DNA from 3 places in the Streptomyces sp. NPDC102437 genome. Region 2 is predicted to be linked to each of the others. Evidence: riboswitches for the same ligand, from Rfam matches in the RefSeq annotation. Region 2 holds a riboswitch; each other region holds the start of a gene.

Region 1 (10,037 bases), on a different contig from region 2:
CCAGCGTCAGTACCGCGGTGAGCACCGCCCGGCCCAGGTCCCAGCCGAGCGAGGTGGCCGCGCAGTACGCGAGGAAGCGGACCAGGTTGTCCGCCGGCGGATCGCCCGCGTGGAACGAGATGCCCGAGCCGGCCGGGGGCACGATCGTCCAGCCGTACAGGTTCATCACCGTGCCGTACGCGAACGACGCCACGAAGCCGAACCCCGCCAGCATCAGCAGCTCTCCCCGCCCGCGCAGCCGGTCCGGCCCCGGCAGCAGGCCCGCGCCCATCGCGAACCAGCCCATCGACAGCATCTGGAACGGCATCCACGGCCCCACCCCGCCGGTGAGCAGCGCGGAGGCGAACATCGTCACCGAGCCGAGCACGAAGCCGAAGCCCGGCCCGAGCACCCGGCCGCTCAGCACCATCAGGAAGAACATCGGCTCCAGCCCTGCCGTGCCCGCCCCCAGCGGCCGCAGGGCCGCGCCGACCGCGGCCAGCACCCCCAGCATCGCCACCGCCTTGGCGTCCAGACCGGAGTCCGCGATCATCGCGACGACCACCCCGACCAGCAACGGCAGCAGCGCGGCGAACAGCCACGGCGCGTCCTGCGAGTGCGCCAGACCGGCACCGGGGCCGGCCAGCAGCGGCCAGCCGAACGCGACCACCCCGATCGCGCTGATGAGAACGAGCGCGGCGATCGCGCGCGGCCCGAGCCGTACCGGCCGCACCTGGCGCCCGCTCATGACGGCTCTCCCAGCGCGGCGCGCACCTGGGCCACGGTCAGCCACTCCTGCGGGGCGAGGATCTTCGCGGTCTGCGGGGCGAACGCCGGGGACGAGACCACCACCTGCCGGGTCTCCCCGTCCGCGACGACCTCCCCGTCGGCGAGGATCACCACCCGGTGCGCCAGTTCCGCGGCGAGCTCCACATCGTGCGTGGCCAGCACGATCGCGTGGCCGTCGGCCGCGAGGCCCCGGAGCACCCCGACCAGCCGGGCCTTCGCCGCGTAGTCCAGGCCACGGGTCGGCTCGTCCAGGAGCAGCAGCGGGGGCCGCGCGGTGAGCACGACGGCCAGGGCGAGCGCGAGCCGCTGGCCCTCGGAAAGATCGCGTGGATGGGTGTCGTCCGGTACGCCGGGCAGCAGCTCGGAGACCAGGGCCCGGCAGCTGCCGGGGGCGGCGCCCGCGTCGCTGTCCGCCGCGGCGCACTCGGCGGCGACGGTGTCCGCGTACAGCAGATCGCGCGGTTCCTGCGGTACGAGCCCGACCCGGCGCACCATCTCGCGCGGCTGGGTGCGGTGCGGGGCCCGGCCGCCGACGAGGACGGTGCCGGTGGTGGGCTCGACCATGCCGACGAGGGTGGCCAGCAGGGTGGACTTGCCCGCGCCGTTGCGGCCCATCAGGGCGACGGTCTCGCCGGGGGCGACGGTGAGCGTCACCCGGCGCAGTGCCTCGACGCGCCCGCGCCGTACGCCGAGCCGTCCAACCCGGGCCGTGACGTCGGCGACCGGCTCGGGCACCTCGGCGGTCCGCGCGCCGCGCCCCAGCAGCCGGGCCAGCACACCGCGCCGCACGGGGGAAGGGCTCAGCGGCACCGGGGCGGGAGCGGCCACCGGCCCCGGAGCGGGAGGACGCACCGCCGCCAGCCGTTCGCGCAGGTCCGCCGCCCGGCGCCGGGCATCGCGGACCGAGAGCGGCAGCGGCTCCCACCCCGCCAGCCGGCCCAGCGCGACGACCGGCGGGCGGACCGGGGAGACGGCCATGACGTCCGCGGGCCCGCCCACGACCGGGGCGGCGCCCGGCGACGGCAGCAGGACGACCCGGTCCGCGTACTGCACCACCCGCTCCAGCCGGTGCTCCGCCATCAGGACCGTCGTACCCAGGTCGTGCACCAGCCGTTGCAGCACGGCGAGGACCTCCTCGGCCGCCGCCGGGTCCAGGGCGGACGTCGGCTCGTCGAGGACCAGGACCTTCGGGTGCGGGGTGAGGACGGAACCGATCGCGACCCGCTGCTGCTGACCGCCGGAGAGCGTGGCGATCGGCCGGTCGCGCAGGCCGGCGAGCCCCAGCAGGTCCAGGGTCTCCTCGACCCGCCGCCGCATCACGTCGGGCGCCAGGCCCAGCGACTCCATGCCGTACGCCAGCTCGTCCTCGACCGTGTCGGTGACGAAGTGGGAGAGCGGGTCCTGGCCCACCGTGCCCACGAGGTCGGCGAGTTCACGCGGTTTGTGGGTACGGGTGTCACGCCCGTCGACCGTGACCCGGCCGCTCATCGTGCCGCCGGTGAAGTGCGGCACCAGACCGGAAACGGCACCCAGCAGCGTCGACTTGCCGACCCCGGACGGGCCGACGAGCAGCACCAGCTCGCCCTCGGGCACGGTCAGGTCGACCCCGGACAGGGTGGGGCGCTCCGTCCCCTCGTACCGCACCGAGACCTGCTCGAACCGGATCACTGGATCTCCTTGGAATTCGCCGCACCCGCCGCCGCGCCCACCGCGCCCACCGCACCCACCGGCGGCACCGGCGCCACCACCGCGGGCAGCAGCCCGATCAGCACCGCCGCCGCGGGCCACAGCGGAAGCACCGGCGCGACCAGCGGGACGACCCCGGGGTGCAGCGCCGACTCGTCGACAACGCCCGCCCAGATCATCGCCCCCGCCACCGCGACACCCGAACCCGCGACCAGCCAGGCCCGCGCGCCCCACCGGTCGGGCCGGTAGCGGGTACGGACCGAGCGGGCCCCGCCGAGCCGCAGCCCGGCAATGGCGGCGACGAGCCCGGCGATCAGCACCGGCAGCCCGTACACCGCGCCCTGCGCGGCCAGCAGCCCGTACGTACCGGCGCACACTCCGAGCAGCCCGCCGAGCGTGAGGACGTTCGTGGTGCGGCGGACGGCGGGCGGGACCTGGGCGGTACGCCCGTAGCCGCGCGCGTCCATCGACGCGGCCACCGCGACCGACCGCTCCAACGCGCCCTCCAGGACCGGCAGTCCGATCTGCAGGACCGCCTTGATGCCGCCGGTCGCACGGCCCCGCAGCCGCCGTGCGGTGCGCAGCCGCATCACGTCGGCGACCATGTTCGGCGCGAACGTCATCGCGACGACGACGGCGACCCCCGCCTCGTACAGCGCGCCCGGCAGCGACTTCAGCAGCCGGGCCGGGTTGGCGAGCGAGTTCGCCGCCCCGACGCAGATCAGCAGCGTGGCCAGCTTCGCCCCGTCGTACAGCGCGAAGAGCAGCTGCTCGGTGGTGACCCGGCCGCCGATCCTGACCCCCTTCGCCCAGTCGGGCAGCGGCACTTCGGGGAGCGTGAACACCGTGTGCGTACCGGGGATCGGCGAACCGAGGAAGACGGAGAAGACCAGCCGCACACCGACGACGAACAGCCCGATCCGGATGAACGCCCCGTACGAACGGGCCCACGGCGCGTCCGTACGACGCGCGGCGACCACGTAGCCGGCCACCGCGATCAGCAGCCCGAGCAGCAGCGGATTGGTGGTCCGGGACGCGGCGGTGGCGAGTCCGAGCGCCCACAGCCACCACGCCCCGGCGGGCAGGGCGTTGCTCCGGGTCGCCTCGGGGGCGCGCAGCGGACGACGGCGCGCCAGGACCGCGGAGCCGGTCTGGGCGGTCATCCGCGGCGGCGGCGGGACTGCACTACCGCGGCGATGCCGAGCAGAAGCACGGCACCGACACCGACGAGCACCCCGGCGGACGGGCCGAAGGAGCCGCCGGAACCGGAGGACGCGGCGGATCCGGCCGGTGTGGCCGAGGCGGACGCCGATCCGGCGGGCGTGCCCTGCCCGTCGCCGGAGACCTGTTCGCCGCAGCCGGAGCCCGGGTAGCCGGTGATGGCGCAGAGCATCGCGTCGCTGCTGTAGCGCAGCGGCTTCGCCACCGAGGCGAGCGCCTCCGCCGCGCTCGCGTCCGGGGCGACCCGCGCACACGCGGTACGCGGCGCGGGCGGCGTCTCACCGGCCGGGGCGTCCGCGGCCGTGCCCGGGTCGATGACGAGCGCTATTCGCTTGGTGCCGTCCTTCGCCGGGGTGTCCGCGCAGATCTTCGCGAAGTCGGGGGCGCGGCGCGGCTTCGCCGAGTCCTGGGAGTCCTCGCTGACCGAGAACCGGAAGCCCTGCACCGCCCCGTCGTCCGGCCGGACCAGGGACGGGCCCTGGGTGGCGTACGTCCAGTCGGAGCCGGCGCTCTCCCAGAACGACCAGTACCGGTAGCCGGCCGCCTGGGCCGGTACCGCGCCGAGCAGGGCCCAGACGGCGCCCAGGACCACCAGCAGCGCGGTGGTCCGTCCCGCGCGCCTCACGGCTGCCTGTTCTTCCGGCGACCGCTGATCAGGAAGAACGCGATCGCGGCGAGGACGAGGCCGATGCCGATGTACCACCACACGCCCCCGATCACGTCGTCGCCGCTGTGGACCTGGTCCTTCTCCGTGGGCTCGTACCCGGTGTCGGCGGACGGGTCGGGCGTCACCACGGCGGCGGGCTCGGGGCCGGCCGCGTTCAGCCGGGCTACCAGGTCGACGCCGCCGAAGTCCCGGGCGTTGTCGCCGGTCGCGTGGGCGGCAAGGATCAGCTGGGCGTAGGCGGCGGGGCCGCTTTGGGCGGCCCAGTCCGCGGAGTTCTTCTTCAGCCAGGAGATGGCCCCCGCCGCCTTGTCCTGGTGGCCGGCCGCGGAGAGCGCGACGACCGCGTCCGCGGTGTTGCCGAAGTCGGGCTGCGGGGTGGTGTCGGTGGCACCGGGCATCGGCGCCTGGTTCAGGTGGCCGCTGCCGGCGAGGGCACCGGTGAGGTAGTGGGCGCCGTTCTGGGCGGCCTGCTCGGGCGTGAGCCCGGAACCGGGCCGGCAACTGGGCGCCTTGCCCGCGGCGTTGTTCCCGACCGCCATCGCCTTGCCCATCGTGCCGAGCACGGCGGCCGCGGTGGCGTCCGCGTTGGCGGCGAGCCCGCCCTTCTTGTCGGCCTGGTACGCGAAGGCGCCACCGTCCTTCCCGCCGCACGGGATCGCGAGCGTGAGCAGCGGGTCGTAGGGGGTCTTGCCGCCGGGCGTCGTGATGTCCGCGAGCCGCTGCCCCTGGCGGGCGAGGGCGCCGATCACCAGGGAGGTCGAGTTGGCGTCACTGGGCGCGCCCGCGGTGTAGCCCCAGCCGCCGTCCTCGTTCTGCACGGACTTCAGCCAGCGCACCGAGTTGTTCACGGTCTCGCGGTGCCCGCCCACCTCGACCAGGGTCTGGGTGGCGGCCGCGGCGGCATTGGTGTCCCGCACGGTCTTCGCGTCGCACGGCTTGGCGGTATCGGGCCGGAACGCGGCGTAGGAACCGTCGGCGCACTGCTGGGAGATCAGCCACTCCACCGACTTCGCGGCCGGGGTGACCCCTTCGAGCCGCTGGGCGAGGAAGGCCATCGACTGCCGCCACACGCCGTCGTAGGTGGGGTCCGCCGTGCCGTACAGCCCGGAAGGCAGCGCGACGGACGGCGAGGGCGACGGGGACGGCGCTGCCACCGCGACCGGCGCAGCGGCCGCGCAGAGCACGGCGGCGGTGGCGGCGAGCGTTGCTGCGCTGCGACGTACGGTCATGGCGGGCGGGGCCTCTCCTGCGGGGTGAACCGGGCACAGGCACGCTCAGGCACCAGGCTCCGGCTCCGTATACCTCGACGGTGCCGACCACCGGGGGATCCGGTGGTCCGAGCCGGTCACGACCGCGGACAGGGCATTCCGACTCACCGCCTGCGAAGACGGTTCACGGCTGCGTGGTCAGTGCCGGATTCGCACCGGCTTCCCCCTGAACGGGCATGATGACGACCCGCACACTGTACCGGGCGGGTCCGGGCGGGGTCCGGGCCGGGAGGAGCGCCCCTGATCACACCGAGACGTACATCACGCCGTTCCGCTCCGCACCGCAGGCCGCGCTCGCGCCGCGAGGCACGCGACCGTCACACCGCGCCGCACCCCACCGGACCGCCACGCCTCGCACAGCAGCGCACGCCACCGGACGCTACCGCCAACACCGCGAGGCACTCCACCCCTCACACCGCGACGTACGTCACGGGATCGGTGCCCGCCACCGCCTCCGCGCGCCCGAGCTTCACCAGCCGTCGCAGATGCGCCTCCGCCTCCGAGACGGCGATGTTCCGGGAGCCGTGCGGGATCTGCTCCCAGGGCCGGTTCCACTCCATCCGCTCGGCCAGCTCCCACGGCGTCAGCGGCTCCGCCAGCAGCCCGAGCAGCCCGGTCAGCCGTTCCTCGTGATGCCCGAGGAGCTCCCGTACCCGCCCCGCCGCATCGGTGAAGGCGTACTGGTGGGCGGGCAGCACCTCGGCGGCCCCGAGCCGGCCGATCCGCTCCAGCGAGTCGAGGTAGTCGCCGAGGGGGTCGGTGGCCGTGGCGTCGTCCGGGTCTTCGTACAGCCCGATGTGCGGGCTGATACCCGGCAGCAGGTGATCCCCCGAGAAGAGCCGCCCCCGGCCCGGCAGACTGCCGGGGTGCTCCTCCTCCAGGTGCAGGCACACATGCCCCGGCGTGTGCCCCGGCGTCCAGATCGCCCGCAGCCTGCGCCCCGCCAGATCGAGCAGCTCACCGGGGACGATCTCGCGGTCCGGGAGCGCGGCCCGCAGCCCTGGCAGCGTCCGCATCCGGCCCCCGTCGGCCGCGGCGGCCCGCAACGGCGCGAGATGCGCCTCGGGCGCTCCGACCGCGGTGAGTTTGGCCGCGAGATACGTCAGCCACCTGCCGGGTTCGGACTCCCGGGTACGGCGCACGATCGCGGTGTCCGCCGCATGCATGGCGATCCAGGCCCCGGAGGCCTCGCGCACCTGCCCGGAGAGCCCGTGATGGTCGGGGTGGTGGTGGGTGATGACCACCCCGTGGATGTCGGCCATCTCCGTACCGACGGCGGCGAGTCCGGCGCAGAGCGTGTCCCAGGCCTCGGGGTCGTCCCATCCGGTGTCGATCAGGACCGGTCCCCGATCGGTGTCCAGGACGTGCACGAGGGTGTGGCCGAGCGGATTGTCCGGGATGGGCACCTTGATGCTGTGCACGCCCCCGCCGTGGTCGGTCACCTGCGTCATGAGGTCCCCATCTCTCTCGGCGACGTGCGGCTGCGATCCGTCGCGCCCGCGTGTGGGCGCGTCGGGCCCACTGTAACGAGAACTTGTTCCAGTAGTAGCCCCGGTCGACCATCTGGTTCGGGGTGTTGTCACGGACGTGGACTACTGGAACTGGAACTGGTATCAGTTCTGACACAGAGTCAGATCCTGAGTCGGACACCCGGTCGGACATCGAGTCGGATGTCGACCCGGACCGGACGTCGATTCGGGCAACGCACCGCGCCGCGGGAGGCAGCAGTCATGACCGAGCTTGTCGAACACGGAAAACTGTTCATCGGCGGGGAGTTGGTCGATCCGCTGGGCCGGGACACCATCGAGGTCGTCTCGCCCCACACCGAGCAGGTCATCGGCCGGGTGCCCCATGCCTGTGAGGCGGACGTGGACGCGGCCGTCGCCGCCGGGCGGCGGGCGTTCGACGAGGGGCCCTGGCCCAGGATGAGCCTGGACGAGCGGATCGCGGTGGTGACCAGGATCAAGGACGCGTTCGCCGTCCGGTACGAGGAGATCGCCCGGGTCATCAGCTCGGAGAACGGCACGCCGTACACGTCGAGCGTCATGGTGCAGGCCCTCGCCGCGATGATGGTGTGGGACTCGGCGATCACCGTCGCCCGCGAATTCGCGTACGAGGAGCGGCGGAGCGGGGCGCTCGGGCCGTTGCTGGTGCGGCGGGAGCCGGTCGGGGTGGTCGCGGCCGTGGTGCCGTGGAACGTTCCGCAGTTCACCGCCGCCGCCAAGCTCGCGCCCGCGCTGCTGGCCGGCTGCTCCGCCGTGCTCAAGGTCTCGCCCGAATCGCCGCTGGACGCCTACATCCTGGCCGAGATCGCCGCCGATGCCGGACTGCCGGAGGGCGTGCTCTCCATCCTTCCGGCCGACCGCGAGGTCAGCGAGTACCTGGTCGGGCACCCCGGCGTCGACAAGGTGTCGTTCACCGGGTCGGTGGCCGCCGGGCGCCGGGTGATGGAGGTCGCCTCCCGCAATCTCACCCGGGTCACCCTGGAGCTGGGCGGCAAGTCCGCCGCCGTGATCCTCCCCGACGCCGATCTGGACACCGCCGTGGCGGGCATCGTCCCCTTCGCCTGGATGATCAACGGCCAGGCGTGCGTGGCCCAGACCCGCATTCTCGTACCGCGCTCCCGCTACGACGAGACGGCCGAGGCGTTCGCCGCCGCGGCGGGTGCGCTGAAGGTGGGCGATCCGCTCGACCCGGCCACCGAACTCGGCCCGCTGGTCGCGCGACGCCAGCAGCAACGCTCGCTGGACTACATCAGGATCGGGCAGGACGAGGGCGCCAAGATCCTTACCGGTGGCGGACGTCCGGCGTCCCAGGAGCGGGGCTGGTACGTCGAGCCGACCCTCTTCGGAGACGTGGACAACTCCATGCGCATCGCCCGCGAGGAGATCTTCGGCCCCGTCATCTGCCTGCTGCCGTACGGCGACGAGGACGAAGCCGTACGGATCGCCAACGACTCCGACTACGGCCTCAGCGGCAGTGTCTGGACCGCCGACACCGAACGCGGCATCGACATCGCCCGCCGGGTCAGGACGGGCACGTACAGCGTGAACACCTTCAGCCTCGACATGCTCGGCCCGTTCGGCGGCTACAAGAACTCCGGCCTGGGGCGGGAGTTCGGACCCGAGGGGTACGGCGAGTACTTCGAGCACAAGATGATCCACCTGCCGGCCGGATACGAGGGGGCGTGATGGGGGACCGCTGGGCCGTCGAGGTCGACCGGAGCATCTGCATCGGCTCCGGGATGTGCCTGAACCACGCGCCGGGCCGGTTCGCGCTGGACTCCGCCCGGCAGTCGCGCCCGTCGCACCCGGAGACCGATGCCGACGAGAAGGTCCTCACGGCTGCCGAGGGGTGCCCCGTCGAGGCGATCACGATCACGCTGACCGGGACGGGGGAGGTCGTCTTTCCGCCGGAGGACTGAGGGCCGAGGAGGACCGAGGGCCGTCCGGCGGGTCACTTGTCGAAGACGAATGAAATGTGGTCGTCATCCAGGTACTTGATATCGATCTCGCAGCCCTTGTGTACCTGAGAAGAGCGGCGGGCAAGGATGGTTTCCCTGCCCTCCGCGTACTTGGTTTCGCCGTCCTCGTGTCATGAGAGACGGTATTCAATGGTGATGGAACTGCCGTCATATTCGGCGACGCGGCGAACGTCCTCCACCAGGGCCCGAATCTCCCGGCCGTGTGTATCGATCATCTGGTCGCGGAGAAAAAGGTGAACGATATAGAAAACGGTCCCTACGGCGATGGCGGCGGAAAAGATGTAGGCGAATAGCATTGCTGCCTCCCCCGGGTGAATATTTCCGCGGTCCCGCTTCGGTGGCCGCGGTCCGACCCTGTCGTCGGTGTGCGGGCGGTGCGGCGCGCGCACACCGGCGACGGGGTCGTGCGTGTTGCCGGGACGACTTTACCGTTGAAGTGGTGCGGGGCCGCGGCGCGTCGGGCGACCCGGCATTTATCGGCGCCGGTAATGCGTACGTGTTCCCGGTCGAAATCCCTGAGTGTGCGGGAAGGCGTGCGGCTGCGACTTCCCTGTTCCGTCAAACGATCGGTCAAGCAACAGGTACGAAACGTTCAACCTCTGACCAAGGATCCCTCGGACGTGGAGCCGAGACACCCCGCCGGGCGCCCTTCAGGCGCGCCCCTCATCTGCGGACATGTCTGACCGTGTTCGTGTCGTCACGTCGGGACGCGCCAACTGGGCGCCGTTGTCGCGTTGTTACCGGGCGTACCGTCTCAACAGATTGTTGATCAAGGTCCCGATCCCCGGGGTGCCGGGCGGATGCGGGTCAATTCGCCATGTCCTCAAAGGAGATGACATGCCCGCAGCGGAACAGGCGGCGCAGGGAGAACGGGCGGTGCCGGGACCGGACCGGTCCTCTCTCCGCGCCGGACTCGTGCAACTGCGCGGCGTCGCCCAGGTGG
Region 2 (10,037 bases):
AAGAATTGGACGATCGACCCGACGTCAGACCTGTGACGGATGACGTGTAGGTCAGGCCGCGCCGGCCATCGAGGTCGGGCCACGGAAGGTGCGGCGGTACGCATTGGGTGTGGTGTCCAACGAGCGTACGAACTGGTGGCGCAGCGCGGCGGCGGTCCCGAAACCGGTGCGCCCGGCGATCGTGTCCACCGTTTCGTCGGACGTCTCCAGTAGGTGCTGTGCCAGCAGCACCCGCTGGCGCAGCAGCCAGCGGTACGGAGTGGTGCCCGTCTCCTGCTGGAAGCGGCGGGCGAAGGTGCGCGGCGACATGTGGGCCTGGGCGGCGAGCTGCTCGACGGTCATCTCCTGGTCGAGGTGGCGCTCCATCCAGACCAGCGTCTCGCCGACGGTGTCGCAGGAGGTGCGGGGCAGCGGCCGCTCGATGTACTGCGCCTGGCCGCCGTCCCGGTGCGGCGGCACCACCATGCGGCGGGCGAGCGCGTTGGCGGCGTCGGGACCGTACGCCTGCCGGACCAGATGCAGACAGGCGTCGATTCCGGCCGCCGTGCCCGCCGAGGTGATGACCTGGCCCTCGTCCACGTACAGCACATCGGGCTGGACGACGGCCCGGGGGAAGCGGCGGGCCAGCGCCGCCGCGTGGCGCCAGTGGGTGGTGCAGCGGCGTCCGTCCAGCAGTCCGGCCGCGCCGAGCACGTACGCGCCGGAGCAGACGCTCATCACCCTGGCCCCCCGGTCCACGGCCCGGCGCAGCGCGTCGAGGACCTCCTCGGGGTACTCCCGGTCCCGGAAGTTGCTCCCGGCCGGCACGGCGATGAGGTCGGCCTCGTCCAGACGGTCGAGGCCGTGCGGAGTACTGATGGTGAAGCCGGCGTGGGTCCGCAGCACCGGGCCCTCGGCGGAGACCACGGCGAAGTCGTGGACCGGCAGGCCCTGATCGCTGCGGTCGAGCCCGAAGACCTCGCACAGCACGCCGAGTTCGAAGGGGTGGACCTCGTCGAGCAGCAGAACCGCGACATTTTTCAGCATGACGCCAGTGTGGCAGTAATTCGAGGTTCCATGACAGTCCTGCCACTGCCGCAATGTGCCCGCGCGGACGAGAGTAGAGCCATGAACACATTCCAGAACGTCCTGGGCATAGCCGCACTTATCGCTCTCGTCCTGCTGCCCGCCCTCGCCGGGCTCGCCCGCGAGCGCCGCATCGACCGCGAACTGCGCGCCGCGGAACGGGCCCGGAGCGACGGACCCCCGCAAACGGCGGGCGCCGCGCGACCCGTCATGGCCGCGCGGCGCCCCCACCTCAGAAGCTGGGCCAGGGTCTAGGGCCCGAAGAGGATCTAGAAGTCGTCGTCGAAGGCGACCGAGCCCTCCACCGCCACCTGGTACGCGGACGGCCGGCGCTCGAAGAAGTTCGTCAGCTCCTGCACGCCCTGGAGCTCCATGAACGAGAACGGGTTCTCGGAGCCGTACACCGCCGGGAAGCCCAGCCGGGTGAGCCGCTGGTCGGCGACGCACTCCAGGTACTGCCGCATTGACTCGGTGTTCATGCCCGGCAGCCCGTCACCACACAGATCGCGGCCGAACTGGAGCTCCGCGGCCACCGCCTCCTTCAGCATGTCGGTGACCTGCTGCTGGAGCTCGTCGTCGAAGAGGTCCGGCTCCTCCTTGCGGACGGTGTCCACGACCTCGAACGCGAAGTTCATGTGCATCGTCTCGTCACGGAACACCCAGTTGGTGCCCGTGGCGAGACCGTGCAGCAGGCCCCGCGAGCGGAACCAGTAGACGTACGCGAACGCGCCGTAGAAGAACAGCCCCTCGATGCACGCCGCGAAGCAGATCAGGTTCAGCAGGAAACGGCGGCGGTCGGCCTTCGTCTCCAGGCGCTCGATCTTCTCGACCGAATCCATCCACTTGAAGCAGAACTGCGCCTTCTCGCGGATCGACGGGATCTCCTCGACCGCGTCGAACGCCGCCGCGCGGTCGTCCGGGTCGGGCAGATAGGTGTCCAGCAGCGTCAGATAGAACTGGACGTGCACGGCCTCCTCGAAGAGCTGCCGCGACAGATACAGCCGCGCCTCGGGGGAGTTGATGTGCTTGTACAGCGTCAGCACGAGGTTGTTGGAGACGATCGAGTCGCCCGTCGCGAAGAACGCGACCAGTCGGCCGATCATGTGCTGCTCGCCGGGGGACAGCTTGGCGAGGTCGGCGACGTCGGAGTGAAGGTCGACCTCCTCCACCGTCCAGGTGTTCTTGATCGCGTCCCGGTAGCGCTCGTAGAAGTCCGGGTAGCGCATCGGCCGCAGGGTCAGCTCGAAGCCGGGGTCCAGCAGGTTCTTCTCGGAGTTGGTGGAGCTCATTACTGGCAGGCCTCGCAGGACTCGGGGTTTTCGAGGGAGCAGGCGATCGCGTCCGCGTCGGGCGCCGAGGCCTGCTGTACGGGAATGGGAGCGGCGGCCGCCTGGCCGGAGGCGGCACGGGCGATCCGGGTCGCCGGGCGCGAACGCAGGTAGTACGTCGTCTTCAGCCCCTGCTTCCAGGCGTACGCGTACATCGAGGAGAGCTTGCCGATCGTCGGCGTCTCCAGGAACAGGTTCAGCGACTGGCTCTGGTCCAGGAACGGCGTACGGGCCGCCGCCATGTCGATCAGGCCGCGCTGCGGGATCTCCCACGCGGTGCGGTACAGCGCCCGCACCTCCTCGGGGATCCAGGCGAAGCCCTGCACCGAGCCACTGGCCTCGCGCAGCGCCTCACGGGTGCGCGCGTCCCACACCCCGAGCTTCTTCAGCTCGTCCACCAGGTACGCGTTGACCTGGAGGAACTCGCCGCTGAGCGTCTCGCGCTTGAAGAGGTTGGAGACCTGCGGCTCGATGCACTCGTAGACGCCCGCGATCGAGGCGATCGTCGCTGTCGGTGCGATGGCGAGCAGCAGCGAGTTGCGCATCCCGCTCTTCGCGACCCGGGCGCGCAGCGCCTCCCACCGCTCGGGCCAGTTCAGCTCGGTGTCGTAGTGGTCGGGGTGCAGCACACCGCGCGCCGCCCGCGTCTGCGACCAGGCCGGCAGCGGGCCCGAGCGCTCCGCGAGCTCGCAGGACGACTCGTACGCGGCGAGCATGATCCGCTCGGAGATCTTCGTGGAGAGCGCGCGGGCCTCGGGGGAGTCGAAGGGCAGCCGCAGCTTGAAGAAGACATCCTGGAGACCCATGGCGCCCAGACCCACCGGGCGCCACTTGGCGTTGGAGCGGCCGGCCTGCTCGGTCGGGTAGAAGTTGATGTCGACGACCCGGTCCAGGAAGGTCACGGCGGTGCGGACGGTGGCATCCAGCCGCTCCCAGTCGATGCCGCCGTCGGCGACGAACGCGCCGAGGTTGACCGAGCCCAGGTTGCAGACCGCCGTCTCGCCGTCGTCGGTGACTTCGAGGATCTCGGTGCACAGGTTCGACGAGTGGACGACGGTGCCCGGCTCGGCGGTCTGGTTCGCGGTCCGGTTGGAGGCGTCCTTGAACGTCATCCAGCCCTGGCCGGTCTGGGCGAGGGTGCGCATCATCCGGCCGTACAGCTCACGGGCGGGGATCGTCTTGCGGGCCAGGCCCTGGGCCTCGGCGGCCCGGTAAGCGGCGTCGAACCCGTCGCCCCACAGGTCGACGAGACCGGGCACGTCGGCGGGCGAGAACAGCGACCAGTCGCCGTCCGCGTCGACCCGGCGCATGAACTCGTCCGGGATCCAGTGCGCCAGGTTGAGGTTGTGCGTACGCCGCTGGTCCTCACCGGTGTTGTCGCGCAGCTCCAGGAACTCCTCGATGTCCGCGTGCCAGGTCTCCAGGTAGACGGCGGCGGCGCCCTTGCGGCGGCCCCCCTGGTTGACCGCGGCGACGGAGGCGTCGAGCGTCTTCAGGAACGGCACGATGCCGTTGGAGTGCCCGTTGGTGCCCCGGATCAGCGAACCGCGGGAACGGATGCGGGAGTACGACAGACCGATGCCGCCCGCGTGCTTCGAGAGCCGGGCCACCTGGTGGTAGCGGTCGTAGATCGAGTCGAGCTCGTCCAGCGGGGAGTCCAGCAGGTAGCAGGAGGACATCTGCGGGTGCCGGGTACCGGAGTTGAAGAGCGTGGGGGAGGAGGGCAGGTAGTCGAGCCGGCTCATCAGCCCGTACAGCGCCGCCACTTCGTCCACGGCGCGCTGCGAATCGTCCTCGGCCAGTCCGGCCGCGACCCGCAGCATGAAGTGCTGGGGCGTCTCGACGACCTGGCGGGTGTGCGGGTGGCGCAGCAGATAGCGGCTGTGCAGGGTCCGCAGCCCGAAGTAGCCGAAGCGGTCGTCCGCGCCGTCGGCCAGCGAACGCTCCACCAGCGCGTCGAGGGCGGCCGCGTGCCGGGCGACGAACTCGGCGGTCCGGTCCGCGATCAGGCCCTCGCGGTGGCCGACCGCGACCGAGGCGGAGAAGGAGACCGCGCCCTGGCCGGCCGCCTCGTCCGCGATGGCGAGGGTCAGCAGCCGGGCGGCGAGCCGGGAGTAGGCGGGGTCCTCGGAGATCAGCCCCGCGGCGGCCTCGGTGGCCAGCGACCGAAGCTCGGCCTCGTCGGCGCGGGCGCTGCGGCCGCGCAGCGCGGCGGCGGCGACCCGGCCGGGGTCGGTGTCGGGCAGATCGGCGGTCAGTTCGGTCAGGGTCCGCAGCAGTGCGGTTCCCGGTCCGTCCTGTGCGGCGGCCTCGGACTCGGCTGCTGCGGACGCGGCGACTGCCGGATCGGCTGGCGCGATGGTCACGTGGTGCTCTCCCTCGCTCGGCTCGGGGCCGGCGGGGATCGGGGCAGCCCTGCGGGCGCGCAGACCCGGAGCAGGGCAGCACTTCGCACGGCGTCCACCGGCCCAACCGCGAGGCCCGGACGTCTGGGCATCCGGTTCGGTCGAGCCGGATGCGCTGCCGGCAGGTCATCGGACTGACTCGGGGGTGCACAAAAGCGCACTGAATACACCGTTGCGGGACAGTTCCGGATTCACACCGGATTCCCCTGCGGCGACAGCGAGGACGAGCATACATGTGGGGGCTGCCCGAAGAGGCAGCCCCCACATGTTGTGTCGGTCGGCAAATACCGGGACCACAGGACGCGTTCTGCGGCCCTTTCGGGCAGACGGCGGACGGGCCAGTCGCACCCCTTCGGGAAAGGGGCTCGACGGGCCGTTGGCAGGCCATGGGCCGCGGTTGTCAGTGGCCGCTCGGAGCGCCCGCCGTGGCCGGCGGGAGTTCCACCTCGACGCCCGGGTCGCCCGCGTCGGCGGTGTAGTCGGCCGGGGACGTCTCGTCGGTTCCGGCGGGTGCCTTCACGGCGTTCAGGACGAAGGTGAGCACCACCGTCACCACCACGTTCAGCACGAACGCGGTGAGGCCGATGTAGCCGATCTCGCCGATTCCGGGGATCTCCTTGGACGAGCCGCCGAAGTGCTTCTGCGTCGGCGAGGCGACCCCGTACGCGGCCACCGTCCCGTACACCATGCCGACCGCCCAGCCGGCGAGCAGCGCCCAGCGGTGGAACCAGCGGGTGAACAGGCCGCCGACCAGGGCCGGCATCGTCTGGAGGATCCAGATGCCGCCGAGCAGCTGGAAGTTGATCGCGACCGTCTTGTCCATGGTGAGGACGAAGGCGAGTGCGCCGACCTTGACCAGCAGCGAAACCAGCTTGGAAACCTTGGTCTCCTGCTCCGGGGTCGCGCCCGGCTTCAGGAAGTCCTTGTAGATGTTGCGGGTGAACAGGTTGGCCGCGGCGATCGACATGATCGCGGCGGGTACCAGCGCGCCGATGCCGATGGCGGCGAACGCGACGCCCGCGAACCAGTCCGGGAACATGTTCTCGAACAGCTGCGGGATGGCCAGCTGCCCGTTGTCCACCTTGATCCCGGCGGCGATGGCCATGAAGCCGAGCAGCGCCAGCAGGCCCAGCATCAGCGAGTACAACGGCAGGATCGTGGTGTTGCGCCGGATCACGTTGCGGCTGCGGCTGGAGAGCGTCGCCGTGATCGAGTGCGGATACATGAACAGCGCCAGCGCCGAGCCCAGTGCCAGGGTGGCGTAACCCCAGTGGCCCGCCTCGCCCGGCGCGAGTCCGGCCACCGGTTTGCCGGCCGCTGCGTTCTTCTGCGAGAACGCCTCGCCCGCCTTGGCGAAGATGTCGTCGAAGCCGCCGAGCTTGATCGGGATGTAGATGATCGCCACCGCGATGACCAGGTAGATCAGCCCGTCCTTGACGAAGGCGATCAGCGCGGGTGCCCTCAGCCCGGACGAGTAGGTGTACGCGGCGAGCACCGCGAACGCGATCAGCAGCGGCAGGTCCTTGATGAACCAGTGGGTGTTCTCGCCGCCGCCGACGCCCATCACGTCCAGCACCGCCTGGATGCCGACCAGTTGGAGCGCGATGTACGGCATCGTGGCGAGGATGCCGGTGACGGCGACCGCCAGCGACAGGCCCTTCGAACCGAACCGCCCGCGGACGAAGTCCGAGGTGGTGACGTACCCGTGCTTGTGCGAGACCGACCACAGCCGCGGCAGGAAGGTGAAGATCAGCGGGTACACGAGGATCGTGTACGGCACGGCGAAGAAGCCCGCCGCGCCCGCGGTGTAGATCAGCGCGGGCACGGCGACGAAGGTGTACGCCGTGTACAGGTCGCCGCCGAGCAGGAACCAGGTGACCCAGGTGCCGAAGGAGCGCCCGCCCAGGCCCCATTCGTCGAGGCTGGCCTCGTTCTCGGCCTTGCGCCACCGCGCCGCCAGGAAGCCCATGACCGTGACGGCCACGAAGAAGAAGATGAAGACGCCGAGCGCGACGCCGTTCACGCCGTCCTTCATGCCGACGCACCCCCCTTGCGGGCGCGCTGGTCACGCTGCCACAGCTTGTACGCGATCATCGTGAGCGCGGTGGAGATCAGCACCCAGAGCATCTGGTACCAGTAGAAGAACGGAATGCCGATGAAGGTGGGGTCCACCTTCGCGTACGAACTCACCCAGAGCATCGCCACGAACGGCGCGACGAGACAGAGGGCGATGACCACCCGCACCGGTGTGACGGTGGGTGGTTTTCCTTCTGGTCCTGCTGGCATGTGGCGACTCCGTCCCCTCGCTGAGCACCTTGTAATGCGCAGGAAATCTAGGGGAGGCTTCCGGTCACCGTCACCCCCCGTCCGCATTGCGGTCCGGCAACGGTCGGCCGAGTGGGTATTCATGCTCGAAATACGGCCAAACGTTCGACAGTTGGTCCGGGCCAAAGTGCGCGAGAGGCCCCCGCGGAGTGATGCGTTCCACGGGGGCCGGTCGATGGTGCGGAGTCAGTCCGTGGGCCGCTTCAGGCGCGCCACGAACTTGTACCGGTCGCCGCGGTAGACCGAGCGCACCCACTCCACCGGTTCGCCCTGTCCGTCGAGTGAGTGCCGGGAGAGCATCAGCATCGGCAGGCCCACGTCCGTACCGAGCAGCCCGGCCTCGCGCGGGGTGGCCAGCGAGGTCTCGATGGTCTCCTCGGCCTCGGCCAGCCGTACGTCGTACACCTCCGCCAGCGCGGTGTAGAGGGAGGTGTACTTCACCAGCGAACGGCGCAGCGCCGGGAAGCGTTTGGCCGAAAGGTGGGTGGTCTCGATCGCCATGGGCTCGCCGCTGGCGAGCCGCAGCCGCTCGATCCGCAGCACCCGGCCGCCCGCGCTGATGTCGAGCAGCCCCGCCAGGGTGTCGTCGGCCGTCACGTAGCCGATGTCCAGCAGCTGGGAGGTCGGCTCCAGGCCCTGGGCGCGCATGTCCTCGGTGTACGAGGTGAGTTGCAGGGCCTGCGAGACCTTCGGCTTGGCCACGAAGGTGCCCTTGCCCTGGATACGCTCCAGCCGGCCCTCGACGACCAGTTCCTGCAGCGCCTGGCGCACGGTGGTGCGTGAGGTGTCGAACTCGGCGGCCAGGGTCCGCTCCGGCGGCACGGGGGTGCCCGGCGGCATGGTGTCCGTCATGTCGAGCAGATGTCGCTTCAGCCGGTAGTACTTCGGGACGCGCGCCGTCCGTGTGGCCGCGCCCGTCTCGTTCTCCGTACTGCCCCCGTCGGCACCCATGGTCCGCCCTCCCGGCGCTTGCGTTGCTGCCGTCACCGGCTCCTCCGTCTGTCGCGGCTCACATGGTGGCACGGTCCGGTCACGGCTGGTCGCCCTCCCTTAGGTGTCGGTCCTATAACGGACGCGAGTGCACTTCTTATACACCCCTTGACACCCTTAAAGGTCTAGGCCAAGCTCCCCGTGCTGGTCTAAACCATTAAAGACCAGGTCCAGCCCCAGCAGTACTCGTCGAATGTCTTCGCGGTGGGCGGGGTTGCAGTATCCCTGAGGAGGGTTTGGCGTGAAGCGCAAGCTCATCGCGGCGATCGGCGTCGCGGGCATGATGATCGGCCTTGCGGCGTGCGGGTCCGACGACGGCGGCGACAGCGGCAAGAAGGCCGGTCCGGACGCGTACAAGGGCCAGACCCTGAAGGTGTGGACGATGTCCGGCTCGAACCCGGACGGGTGGACCAAGAAGGTCACCGAGGAGTTCGAGAAGAAGACGAAGGCCAAGCTGAAGATCGAGGTCCAGGACTGGAACGGCATCCAGCAGAAGGTCACCACCGCCCTCTCCGAGTCCAACCCGCCGGACGTCCTGGAGATCGGCAACACCCAGACCCCGGCGTACGCCAAGACCGGCGGTCTCGCCGAGCTCGGTGACCTGAAGAAGGAGATCGGCTCCGCCTGGGCCGACGGCGTCAACCAGCCCTCCGTCTTCGACGGCAAGCAGTACGCCCTGCCGTGGTACGTGGGCAACCGCGTCGTCATGTACAACAAGAAGGTCTTCAAGGACGCCGGCATCACCGAGACGCCGAAGACCCGCGCCGACCTCTTCAAGGCCTTCGAGGCCATCGAGAAGAAGGGCGACGCCGAGCCGATCTACCTGCCCGGCCAGAACTGGTACTTCTTCGACGGCCTGCTCGTCGGCAAGGACGTCTCGCCGGTCAAGAAGGAAGGCGACAAGTACGTCTCCAACCTGGCCGACCCGAAGGTCGCCGAGGCCATGGACGTCTACAAGCAGTACCAGGCCTTCTCCAAGGCCCCCAAGGACAAGGACGAGGCCACCCCGCAGCAGGCCGAGGTCTTCGCCAAGGGTAAGACCGGCGCCATAATCGCGATGGGCTACGAGGCCGGCACGGCCATCAAGGCCAACCCGAAGATCAAGGACGACATCGGCTTCTTCACCATCCCCGGTGAGACGGCCGACAAGCCCGAGGGCGTCTTCCTCGGCGGCTCGAACCTCGCCGTGGCCGCGGGCAGCAAGAACCAGGACCTGGCCAAGGAGTTCCTGAAGATCGCGCTCTCCGAGCAGAACGACGGTGAGCTGATCAAGGAGGCCGGCTGGTCCCCGAAGAACGACGCCATGCAGAAGTACACCGTCGGCCAGCCCGCCGCCGAGGCCGCCGGTCCGGCCGCCGCCAAGTCCGGTGGCACCACGCCGCTGATCCCGGAGTGGGCGCCGGTCGAGAACCCGCCGAACCCGATCAAGACCTACATGACGCTGGTCCTGCAGGGCAAGTCGCCCGCCGAGGCCGCCAAGCAGGTCGAGGGCGAGCTCAACAAGCGCCTCGGCCAGCAGCAGTAGTCGCAGTAGCGCGTCCCGCGCCGGGGCGGCGGGTCCCGACCCGCCGCCCCGGCTGTACGCACCGTTCCGTGTAGGGCTTTGTTGGAAGAGATGGCGAGCATGGCAGTGCAGACCGAACCCTCGGATGTGGCCAGGACGGCCGCAGTCCGCGGGCAGGACGGGGAACCACCCGTCGGGCAGCACGGGGGCAGCAAGCGGAAGCCGGGCATCGGCGCAGCGCCGTACCTGCTGATGATTCCCGCACTCGCGGTGACGGCGGTCTTCCTCGGGTACCCCCTGGTGAAGAACGCCATGCTGTCGTTCCAGAACCTCAATATGGGACAGCTGATCCAGCATGTCACCGAGTGGAACGGCTTCAAGAACTACCAGGAGATCCTCACCGGAGAGGACTTCTGGAAA
Region 3 (10,037 bases), on a different contig from region 2:
TATAGTGTCCAAGTCTTGCTATCCATAATCTTCATAGATCACATCAATGGCTTAAGGGTGTGAGCAGGCACCCCTGCCGGCAGCGGTCATAGGCGGCGAGACGCACTCGTGGGGATATCGATTGGGTTTCTCTATACTTGGAGCATGGGTCCGGAACTACGTCACCTCCGCTATCTGATCGCGGTGGCCGAGCACGGCAACTTCACGCGCGCCGCCGAAGAGCTGCGCATCTCCCAGCCGACGCTGTCGCAGCAGATCAAGCAGCTGGAGCGCCTCGTCGGTGTCCAGTTGCTCGACCGCAGTGGCCGCAGCGTCCGCCCCACCGACGCGGGCGAGGCCTATGTGCACTACGCGCAGCGGGCGCTGCGCGAGCTGGCCGCCGCCGACCGTGCCGTACTCGATGTCGCCGACCTCTCCCGGGGGCATCTGCGCCTCGCGGTGACGCCGACGTTCACCGCGTACCTGATCGGCCCGCTGGTGGAGGCGTTGCACACGCACCATCCCGGTATCACGCTGGACCTGCGGGAAATGACCCAGGACCGCATCGAGGCGAGCCTGCTGGCCGACGACCTCGATCTCGGCATCGCCTTCGCCGGAACCCATCTGCCCGGCATCACCGCGACCGCGCTGTTCACCGAGACCCTCAGCCTCGTCGTCACCACGGACCGCGCCCAGGACCGAGGCGACCGGCCGCTGCCGGTACGTGACCTGGTGGACCAGCAACTCGCGCTGCTCAGCACCGACTTCGCCACCCGGATCCACATCGACGGCTACTTCGCGCAGCATCGTGTCAGCCCGCCGATCGCTGTGGAGGCCAACACCATTCAGGCCCTGACGGAGATCGTCCGGCGCACCGGCCTGCTGGCCACCGTGCTGCCCGACGCGGTGACGGACGACCACCCGCATCTCAGGCCGATTCCCATCGACCCTCCGCTGCCCGCCCGCGTGGCCACCCTGCTGCACCGGGAGAGTGCCTACGAGAGCGCTGCCGCGCGCGCCTTCACCCGGATCGCCCACGATCTGGTCCGCGCGCGCGGCTACGCACCGGCCTGAGAAACCCGTCCCGTGGACGGCGAACCGAACAACGACTTCGAGTGATGAGAGAATCGAGGACATGACAGGGTCTGGGGAGTTCGAGCCCGAGTCGGAGCGGGTCACGCGCCTGCTGCGTGACGAGATCATCGACGGTGTGCGTGAGCCGGGCAGCAAACTCGTAGAGCGTGAGCTCGCCGCGGAGCTCGGTGTGAGCAGGCTGCCCATCCGAGAGGCCCTGAAGGCACTGGTCACCGAGGGGCTGGTCACGCCGAGGCCGCGGACCTGGGCCGTTGTACGGGAGTTCACACCGGCGGACGTCGAGGACCTGGACGAGGTACGAGCGGCGCTAGAGACGCTGACCTTCCGGCTCGCCGCCCAGCGGCGCACCCGCGCGGGACTGGAAAAGCTCCGTTCCGATCTCGACACCGAGCTGAAGGCGGCGGAGAAGGGCGACGCCGTACGGGCCCACCGTGCCGCCGCCGACTTCCACGAGACGGTGACCGAGCTCGCCGACAACGAACTCCTGAACGAGCTCCAGAGCACCCTTAAAAGCAGGATGCGCTGGCTGCTTGGGCAGCACGACGACCTGACGGGCGTCGCGCAGGAGCACGAAGGGCTGTACCAGGCGATCGCGGAGCGGGATGTCGCGACCGTCGAACGGCTGGCCGGCGCACACCTGGTGACAGGCCGCAACGCGGCCGCCGCGCGACGCAGGTCCAGGGACTGACCGGAGCGGCGGGCCGGGGCGGCGCGCCCGTCGGTGGGCCGCCCCCAGGGCCTTTCGTCCGGATCATGCCGGGCTCGCGTGCCCCGGTCCCTGCCCTTGCCTGATCCAGACGAAGGATTCTGGCCCTCAGGCGTAGACGATGCCGTCCGGGACATCCGGGCGGATCTCCGTGCCGATGTTCCGGTCGAGGAGGTCGTCGAGCCGTTCGAGGGACCGATGAGAGCCCGCCCGCCGGCCTGGGCGACCCGTACGACGGCGTCGACCTTCGGCTTCATCGGCCCCTCGGCGAAGGCCAGTCGGGAGATCGCCTCCGGTGAGGCCGTGAGAATGTCCCGCTGCTCGGCCGTCCCCCAGTTCTCGCTGACGAAGTCACCGTCCGTCAGCATCACCAGCATGTCCGGCGACGACTTCCTCACCGGACCTGCCCTGCTGTCCGCGCTGACCGGCACCCGCCTGCGCCCCTTCGCCCGCACCCTTGCCGCAGTGCTCGGCGACCGCCCCGGGCGGACGACGCTGCTGAGCCTGACGACCCTGCGCGAAGCCCTGGCCGGGCGCGTACGCGACCCCTGGCCGGCGGTACTGCACGCCCTCGCCGCGACCGCCGGACGCAGCGAGGCGCAGGTCACCGAAACCCTCCGCAACCCGGTCCGCCGCGCGCTGGCCATCGGCCACACCTCCGGCACCGACACCCTGTCCGGCCTGCTGACCGGACTCCACCTGGAAAGGAACTGCGAGGTTCGCTGTGAGCATCACAGCAGTCATCAAGAAGAACACCTATTTCGACTCGGTGTAGCTGATGTCCATCTCCACCAAGGCCAACACCCTGGACGGGGTGGACCATGCCTTCGTGGCCATGGGCACCGAGACGAACAAAGGCGTGCTGAACAACCTCGGTCTCCTCACGACCGAGCTCGCGGCCGCCACCAACGGTGACCTCGTGATCGTCCTCGTAACCCGTGAGGACACCGACACCGAGCAGGCGCTGACCGAGGTCGAAGCCCTCCTCGTGCACAAAAAGCCGGCCGGCGGGGCCCACGCGGTCACCCACCGGACTGTCGCGGCGGCCGCGGCGCACAACCCGGACGCCAACCTCGCGGTGATCGCGGTCAACGGCGCCTACGCCGGACGCGAGGCCCTGGAGAACAACCTGCACGTGATGCTCTTCAGTGACAACGTCCCCGTCGAGGAGGAGATCGCCCAACACCGGCGCCACCCTCCACCATGCCTTCGGCCGGCACGAGCAACTGGTCGCCGTACTGCCGGGGCCGCTTTCATCGCGATCACGTATCTGGGCATCCGCGCCCTGTCATGGCTGGGCGCCGTGGCCGCACCCCTGTTCATCGTCGTCGGTGTGATCGCCCTCGTCATCGTCGCCAGGGACCACGACCTCGGCGCGGTCTTCGACTACCAGGGCGCCCCGGGAAACAGCACACTGACCTTCGGCGCCGCCGTCTCGCTCATCATGGCCACCTTCGCCGACTCCGGCACCATGACCGCCGGCTTCACCCGATGGTCCAGGAACGGCAGGGAAGCAGTCCTCGCCACCGCGACCGCGTTCCCCATAGCCAGCCTCGTCGCCCAGATCACCGGCGGCCTGGTCGTGGCGGCCGGAGCGATCGCCTCGGCCCCGACCGTCGGCGGGAACTTCCTGCCCATCCTCACCAGCGGCCACGGAGCCCTCCTGAGCACCCTCGCCGCGGTGTTCGTCTTCGTCAATCTCGGCTCGGTCTGCAGCCACTGCCTCTACAACGGCGCCCTGAGCTGGTCGCACCTGACCAACACCCGGATGCGTCTGATGACCCTGGTCCTGGGCATCATCGGAACCGCCGCCGCACTCGCCGGGGTCTGGAACCACTTCCTCGACTGGCTGGTCGTCCTCAGTGTGTTCGTCCCGCAGTCCCCTGGGTGACCCAATCCTGGCCGACCCGGACCTCACCCCCCTCGCGCGGTCGAAGGGCGGCGTCCGTTCCGCCGAGGCGCTGCGCCGGGTCGTCGAGGTGAACCTCGCCCGCGGCGCCGACGTGATCAAGACGCGCGTCAACGAGCGCGCGGGCCTGCCGGAACAGGACCCGCTGGCCCAGGTCTACTCGTACGAGCAGCTCTACGAGGTCGTGGCGACGGCACGGCGCGGCGGCAAGGGCGTGCTGTGCCACAGCTACAGCGAGCGCGGCTGCGACGACGCGGTCCGGGCCGGCATGCGCTCCCTGGAGCACGGCGTTTTCGTGGGTGAGCGCACTCTGCACGACATGAGGCGCAGGGCAACCGCCTTCACCCCGACGCTGAGCGCGATCGCCGGACCCGTCGACTCGTCGAACCCGGTGCTGGCCGAGCGCGGGCGTGCGTATCTGCCGGTCCTGAAGGAAGCGGTGCGAACGGCCCACCAGATGGGGATCCTGGTGGTGGCGGGCACCGACTCCTCCGGAGGCACGGTCAAGCCGATCGGACGCGAGGGGGAGCTGATACACGCGGCGGGCCTCACCACGCTCGACGCGTGTCGTGTGACGGAGGCAGAGATCGAACGGTCACATGAGGATTGCGGCCTGCTTCCCCCGGGCGAGGCAGACGTACGACGACTCGCTACAGGCCCAATTCGGGGTAATGGCCGCGTTGATACGTCGACAGATCGGAGATGGGAAGCTGTGCCGCACCCCGGCAGATCACGCAGGCGCGACTCCGCCGGCATTCCGGGCAGTTCTTCCGTCCATGGGTTTCGTCGTGCACCCAGCCGCGTCCCCCGCACCCGGGACACCAACCCAGACCGTCGCACTCGTAGCACAGCACAAATCCGGCCGTGAGGGTATCGGCCGTGCGCACCGGCTCCGGCCACCGGAACTCCTCCGGCTCGTACAGGGCCATCGCCGGCGTCTGCCCGCTGAACGACACGTTGGGCCCGTGCTCGATCGCACGGACCTCGATGCTGCAGCCGTCGTGGCGGCCGGTGACCACGATTCGGGGCGTCCCATCGGCGTCCTCCTGAGACGTCGCGCACTCCCAGCCCGCCGAGTCGAGCAGGGCGACCGCGCGAGACGCGATGGCGGCGCCACTGACGTTCGCGCGACGCTTCCCGACGAAGCAGCCGGCCGAGTACTGGTGGCGGAGCGGTTCATGCCAGTCGACGATGCGCGGCTCGTCGAGAAACAGCAGGCGCAGATCACTGCCGGGAGCCAAGTCGTCGATCAACTCGACCAGTTGCGCCCGCAGCGCTCGGCCCAGCCGGTCCAGCTCTTCCCGCGCACCCGGTATGGGACCCACGACGCCCCTCCTCACCCTGCCGTGCCATCGCCAGGCATCCCGCTCGGCCACCGGGATCCTATTCGGCGGTCGTACGAAGCCGGCGGCCGACGCGGACCTTCAGCACGTCGCGCCCGCTCGCGGGAAACGCGGGTACCCCCGACGGGTACGGATTCAGCCTCACGCAGCGTGTCAACGGGTACCTGAGCATGGCCGGTCGACACCGCTCTTCGTGGCCGACTCGGACACCGGAGACCCGTTCCCGACCCGGATCGACCACCCGGACGCATCACGGAACTGAGCACCGTACCGCGACCGTCGGGTGCTCAGGCAGGAGCGCCACGAATCGGCCCCGGAACGGGCCGGCCGGTCGCACGGAGGCATGCGCCCGCTTCGTTGTGGGGGTGTCCCGCACCACCTGTCCGCGCGAGCTATAAGCTGCACATGCCCCGCGGGGGAAGTCCGGTCGAAATCCGGCGCTGACCCGCAACGGTAGGCGGAGCCCGACATCGGGCGCCGTAAGCCCGATTACCCGCGGCGGTGAAGGCTCCTGTCAATTCGCCGTGGACTGCGAGTGGTGCTGCGCAGGGCGCTTCGCGTCCGGGCTGCTCCTTGATCACGTAGGTGCACGGCCCGAGGCGAAAGCGACCGCCCGTGGCCACACCCATCGACCGCAAACCCGCCGTCCCCCCGCGCACCTCCCGCGCCGCGGCCGGGCCCGCGCCGCCCCGGCGCGTGTCGCTGCCACTGCTGCTGGCCACCCTGTGCGCCGTGCTCCTGGTCTCGCTCGTCTGCGGGGCGGGCATCGGAGCATCGGGGCTCTCCTGGGGCGAAGTGCTGCACTGCCTGTGGGCCGGGCTGACCGGCGGCCGGATAACCCCCGAGCAGGTGCCGGCGTACACCATCGTCTGGGAACTGCGCTTTCCGCGCGCCGTGCTGGCCGCGGTCGTCGGGGCCGGACTCGCGGCCATCGGCGTCGCCGTGCAGGCCATGGTCCGCAACGCCCTCGCCGACCCGTTCGTCCTCGGTATCTCCTCGGGCGCGGCCGTCGGCGCCAATGCCGTGCTCATCTTCGGCGCCTTCGGAACGCTGGGCATCTGGGCGCTCTCCACGGCGGCGTTCCTCTCCGCGCTCCTCGCCATGGTGCTGGTGTACGCGATCGCACGCACCGCCCGCGGCCTGACCCCGCTGCGGCTCGTCCTGACGGGCACCGCGATGTACTACGGCTTCTCGGCCGTCACCACCTTCATGGTGTTCGCGGCCGAACGCGGCGAGGCCGCCCGCTCCGCGATGATGTGGATGCTCGGCAGCCTCGGCGGCGCCACCTGGGCCTCCGTGCCGATCGCGGCGGGGGCCGTGCTCGGCGGCCTCGCCCACCTCGCCTGGTCGGCGCGCCGGCTGAACGCCCTGGCCATGGGCGACGAGACCGCCGCCGCGCTGGGCGTGGACGCGGGACGGCTGCGCAAGGAGCTCTTCCTGGTCTCCGCGGCCGTCACCGGGGCGGTCGTCGCGGTGAGCGGGGCGATCGGCTTCGTCGGCCTGATGGTGCCGCACGCCGTACGGATGCTGGTCGGCGCCGACCACCGCCGGCTGCTGGCCGTCGCCCCACTGGCGGGCGCCGTTCTGCTGATCTGGGTGGACATCCTCTCCCGGGTGCTGCTCGCGCCCGCCGAACTGCCGGTGGGCGTGGTCACCGCGGTCATCGGCGTGCCGTGCTTCGTGCTGCTGATGCGCCGCCGCTCCTATACGTTCGGAGGCGCGTGATGCGGATCGACATCGATGCCCTGACGGTCGAGATCGCCGGGGCACGGCTGGTGGAGGACGCCACGCTGGGAGCGGGGGAGGGGCAGCTCGTTGGTCTGGTCGGCCCCAACGGCAGTGGAAAGTCAACCCTGTTGCGCTGCGTCTACCGGGCGCTGCGCCCCTCCTCGGGCACGGTGCGGCTCGGCGGCGAGGACCTGTACGGCATGAGCGCGCGCGAAGGGGCCCGCCTGCTTGCCGCACTGCCCCAGGAGGCGTTCGCCGAATTCGACTTCACGGCCGCCGAGGTCGTGGCGATGGGCCGGATGCCGCACCAGCGGTCGATGGGCCGGACCACCGACGAGGACCGGCTCGTGTGCGAGACCGCCCTGGCGGACGTCGGCGCACGCCACCTTGCCGAGCGCGGCTTCCTCACACTCTCCGGCGGCGAGAAACAACGGGTGCTGATCGCCCGCGCACTGGCCCAGCGGCCCCGGCTGCTGGTGCTCGACGAACCGACCAACCACCTGGACATCGCACAGCAGCTGGAAGTGCTGGCCCTGGTACGCCGCAGCGGACTGACCGTCCTCACCGCGCTGCACGACCTCAACCTCGCCGCACTCCACTGCGACCTGCTCCACGTCATCGACAACGGCCGGATCGTCGCGTCCGGCGCCCCGCACGATGTGCTCACCCCCGCGCTGTTGGCCGAGGTCTTCGGCGTACGGGCACACCGCGTCCCGCATCCGGAGACCGGCGCCGTACAGCTGCTCTTCGACCGCCTCCGCCCCGCACGATCCGACTCCTGAGGAGCCGCTCCCACCATGCCCGAGCTCGCACGCCCCGCCGCATTCGCACTCGCGGCCGCCCTGCTCCTCACCGGCTGCGGTGCGGACGTGCCCACCCGCCAGGAAGAGAAGACCGCTGCCCGGAACGGGGACGGCCACTACCCGGTGACCATCGAGAACTGCGGAGAGAGCAAGACCTACGACAAGGCCCCGCAGCGCGTGGTCACCAATGACGTCGGCATCACCGAGATCATGTTCGCGCTCGGACTCGAGAATCACATGGCGGGCTATGTGATGCCCGAGGACAAGGGCGACCTCACCACCGTTCCCTGGAAGGACGGCTACGGGAAGACCAAGTGGCTCTCCAAGGACCGGATCAGCAAGGAACTGGTCATCGACGCCCACGCCGATCTGGTCTTCGCCGGATGGAACTACGGATTCAGTGAAGGGGACGGATTCACCCCCGCCGAACTCCGGCGGGTGGGCATCGACTCGTACCTGCTGAGCGAGTCGTGCCGCAACGGCCGGGGGAAGGCCCGCGGGGTGATGGCGCCACTCGACGCGCTGTACACCGATCTGCGGAACCTGGGCAGGATCTTCGATGTCGAGGACCGCGCGGAGAGCCTCGTCGCGACGTTCCGGAAGCAGGTGACACAAGCGCGGGCAGGGGCACCGAAGGGCGCCGACCGCCCACGCGTCTTTCTCTACGACGACGGGCGGGACAAGCCGCTGACCTCCGGCGCCTACGCCGGACCGCACGACATCATCACCAAGGCGGGCGGTGATCACATCATGAAGGACCTCAAGGACAGCTGGGTCACCGTCGGCTGGGAGACCGTCGTCGACCGCGATCCCGAGGTGATCGTGATCAACGACTACGGTGACACCGGCGCGGAACAGAAGAAGAGGTTCCTGAAGTCCTTTCCGCCACTGGCCGACGTGTCGGCCGTCAAGAACGACCGGATCTTCGTTCTCGACTACGCGGACCTGGTGGAAAGCCCACGCAATCCGGCGGCCATCCGCTCACTCGCCGCATATCTGAAGAAAGTGACCTCCTGAGCGAGGCACCGGGGCGGCCACCTGGCCGCTGCCCGATCACGGCCGGACAGTAGAGTTCGGCTGCGTCATCCACTGAACACCGAGGTACCGTCCGTGACTCTCGCACCCCCCGAACAACCCGTCCCACCTGCGGTGACCGTCGTGGGAATCGGAGCCGACGGATGGGCGGGACTGCCCGACGCGGCGCGCACGGAGCTCGTCGACGCACAGGTTCTCATCGGCGGCGAGCGGCAGCTCGGCCTGCTCCCGCCGTCGTGCCGGGGACAACGGGTGCCGTGGCCCTCGCCGTTGCGGCCCGCCGTCCCCGGCCTGCTCGCCGCGCACGCCGGGAGCAGGATCGCCGTGCTCGCCAGCGGCGACCCCATGTTCTACGGAATCGGCCGGGCTCTCACCGAAGTGCTCGGCACCGATGCGCTGAGGATCCTGCCCCACCCGTCCTCGGTGTCCTACGCCTGTGCCCGGATCGGCTGGCCGGTGGAGGACACCGAGGTCGTCACCCTGGTCGGCCGCCCCGCCGCCCGGCTGGCCGCCGCCCTGCACCACGGCCGGCGGGTCCTGGTCCTGAGCGCGGACGCCGCCACCCCGGCCGCGGTGGCCGGGCTGCTGAGCGAACAGGGCTTCGGACCGAGCAGGATGCGTGTGCTCGAACAACTCGGCGGAACGGACGAAGCGTGCCTGGAGGGCACCGCCGGCCACTGGCCGCACCCACCGGGCGACCCGTTGAACATCATCGCGATCGACTGCCGGCGCACCCCCGAGGCCCTGCGCCTCGGCGCCGTACCCGGCCTGCCCGACACGGCCTACGAGCACGACGGGCAGCTCACGAAGCGGCACATCCGGGCCGCGACGCTCGGTGTGCTCGCACCGGCCCCAGGCGAACTCCTGTGGGACATCGGCGGAGGCTCGGGATCCATCGCCATCGAATGGATGCGGACCCACCCCTCCTGCCGCGCCGTCACCGTGGAACGCGACCCGCGACGCGCCGGGCGCATCGCCCGCAACGCCGACCGGCTCGGCGTACCGGCCCTGCGCGTGCTCACCGGCCCCGCCCCCGGCAACCTGGCCCGACTGCCCACGCCCGACGCCGTATTCATCGGCGGCGGGCTGACCGTGCCCGGCCTGCTCGACACCTGCTGGGACGCGCTGCCGCCCGGCGGACGGCTGGTCGCCAACACGGTCACGCTGGAGTCGGAGGCGCTGCTGGCCGAGGCGCACCGCACACACGGCGGCGAACTGGTCCGGCTCGCGGTCGCGCACGCCGTGCCGGTCGGCGGGTTCACCGGCTGGCGGCAGGCCATGCCCGTCACCCAGTGGTCCGTACGCAAACCCCTGACCAGTCCCGAAGCGGCACACTCGGCAACCGAGCCCGCGCAACACCCAGGAGACAAGGCATGACCGTTTACTTCATCGGCGCGGGCCCGGGGGCCGCCGACCTGATCACCGTGCGCGGCGCCCGC

What was found. Region 2 has a riboswitch for cobalamin ahead of ACIRJP_RS15480 (ribonucleoside-diphosphate reductase subunit alpha). Riboswitches for the same ligand answer to the same signal wherever they lie in the genome.
Region 1: it holds a riboswitch for cobalamin, as region 2 does, so the genes downstream of both, ACIRJP_RS23895 (prenyltransferase/squalene oxidase repeat-containing protein) here and ACIRJP_RS15480 (ribonucleoside-diphosphate reductase subunit alpha) in region 2, are expected to answer to the same signal.
Region 3: it holds a riboswitch for cobalamin, as region 2 does, so the genes downstream of both, ACIRJP_RS05500 (FecCD family ABC transporter permease) here and ACIRJP_RS15480 (ribonucleoside-diphosphate reductase subunit alpha) in region 2, are expected to answer to the same signal.

The regions. Positions count from the first base shown of each region.
Region 1 covers NZ_JBIWKI010000019.1:25,605-35,641, forward strand. The annotation lists gene ACIRJP_RS23875 (ECF transporter S component) at 1-727, opposite strand, end outside; gene ACIRJP_RS23880 (ABC transporter ATP-binding protein) at 724-2,436, opposite strand; gene ACIRJP_RS23885 (energy-coupling factor transporter transmembrane component T) at 2,433-3,617, opposite strand; gene ACIRJP_RS23890 (SCO2322 family protein) at 3,614-4,300, opposite strand; gene ACIRJP_RS23895 (prenyltransferase/squalene oxidase repeat-containing protein) at 4,297-5,571, opposite strand; cobalamin riboswitch at 5,681-5,816, opposite strand; gene ACIRJP_RS23900 (MBL fold metallo-hydrolase) at 6,021-7,061, opposite strand; gene ACIRJP_RS23905 (aldehyde dehydrogenase) at 7,341-8,801, shown strand; gene ACIRJP_RS23910 (ferredoxin) at 8,801-9,034, shown strand; gene ACIRJP_RS23915 (hypothetical protein) at 9,205-9,390, opposite strand; gene ACIRJP_RS23920 (urea transporter) at 9,932-10,037, shown strand, end outside.
Region 2 covers NZ_JBIWKI010000010.1:174,302-184,338, forward strand. The annotation lists gene ACIRJP_RS15465 (GlxA family transcriptional regulator) at 52-1,026, opposite strand; gene ACIRJP_RS15470 (hypothetical protein) at 1,108-1,320, shown strand; gene ACIRJP_RS15475 (ribonucleotide-diphosphate reductase subunit beta) at 1,335-2,354, opposite strand; gene ACIRJP_RS15480 (ribonucleoside-diphosphate reductase subunit alpha) at 2,354-4,759, opposite strand; cobalamin riboswitch at 4,901-5,042, opposite strand; gene mctP (monocarboxylate uptake permease MctP) at 5,199-6,833, opposite strand; gene ACIRJP_RS15490 (DUF3311 domain-containing protein) at 6,830-7,084, opposite strand; gene ACIRJP_RS15495 (GntR family transcriptional regulator) at 7,310-8,074, opposite strand; gene ACIRJP_RS15500 (extracellular solute-binding protein) at 8,355-9,638, shown strand; gene ACIRJP_RS15505 (carbohydrate ABC transporter permease) at 9,738-10,037, shown strand, end outside.
Region 3 covers NZ_JBIWKI010000003.1:112,257-122,293, reverse strand. The annotation lists gene cynR (transcriptional regulator CynR) at 145-1,053, shown strand; gene ACIRJP_RS05525 (GntR family transcriptional regulator) at 1,115-1,762, shown strand; gene ACIRJP_RS05520 (DUF2877 domain-containing protein) at 1,979-2,695, shown strand; partial or broken gene ACIRJP_RS05515 (cytosine permease) at 2,616-3,593, shown strand; partial or broken gene ACIRJP_RS05510 (amidohydrolase) at 3,639-4,260, shown strand; gene ACIRJP_RS05505 (hypothetical protein) at 4,340-5,014, opposite strand; cobalamin riboswitch at 5,415-5,548, shown strand; gene ACIRJP_RS05500 (FecCD family ABC transporter permease) at 5,648-6,757, shown strand; gene ACIRJP_RS05495 (ABC transporter ATP-binding protein) at 6,757-7,542, shown strand; gene ACIRJP_RS05490 (ABC transporter substrate-binding protein) at 7,558-8,580, shown strand; gene cbiE (precorrin-6y C5,15-methyltransferase (decarboxylating) subunit CbiE) at 8,674-9,975, shown strand; gene cobM (precorrin-4 C(11)-methyltransferase) at 9,972-10,037, shown strand, end outside.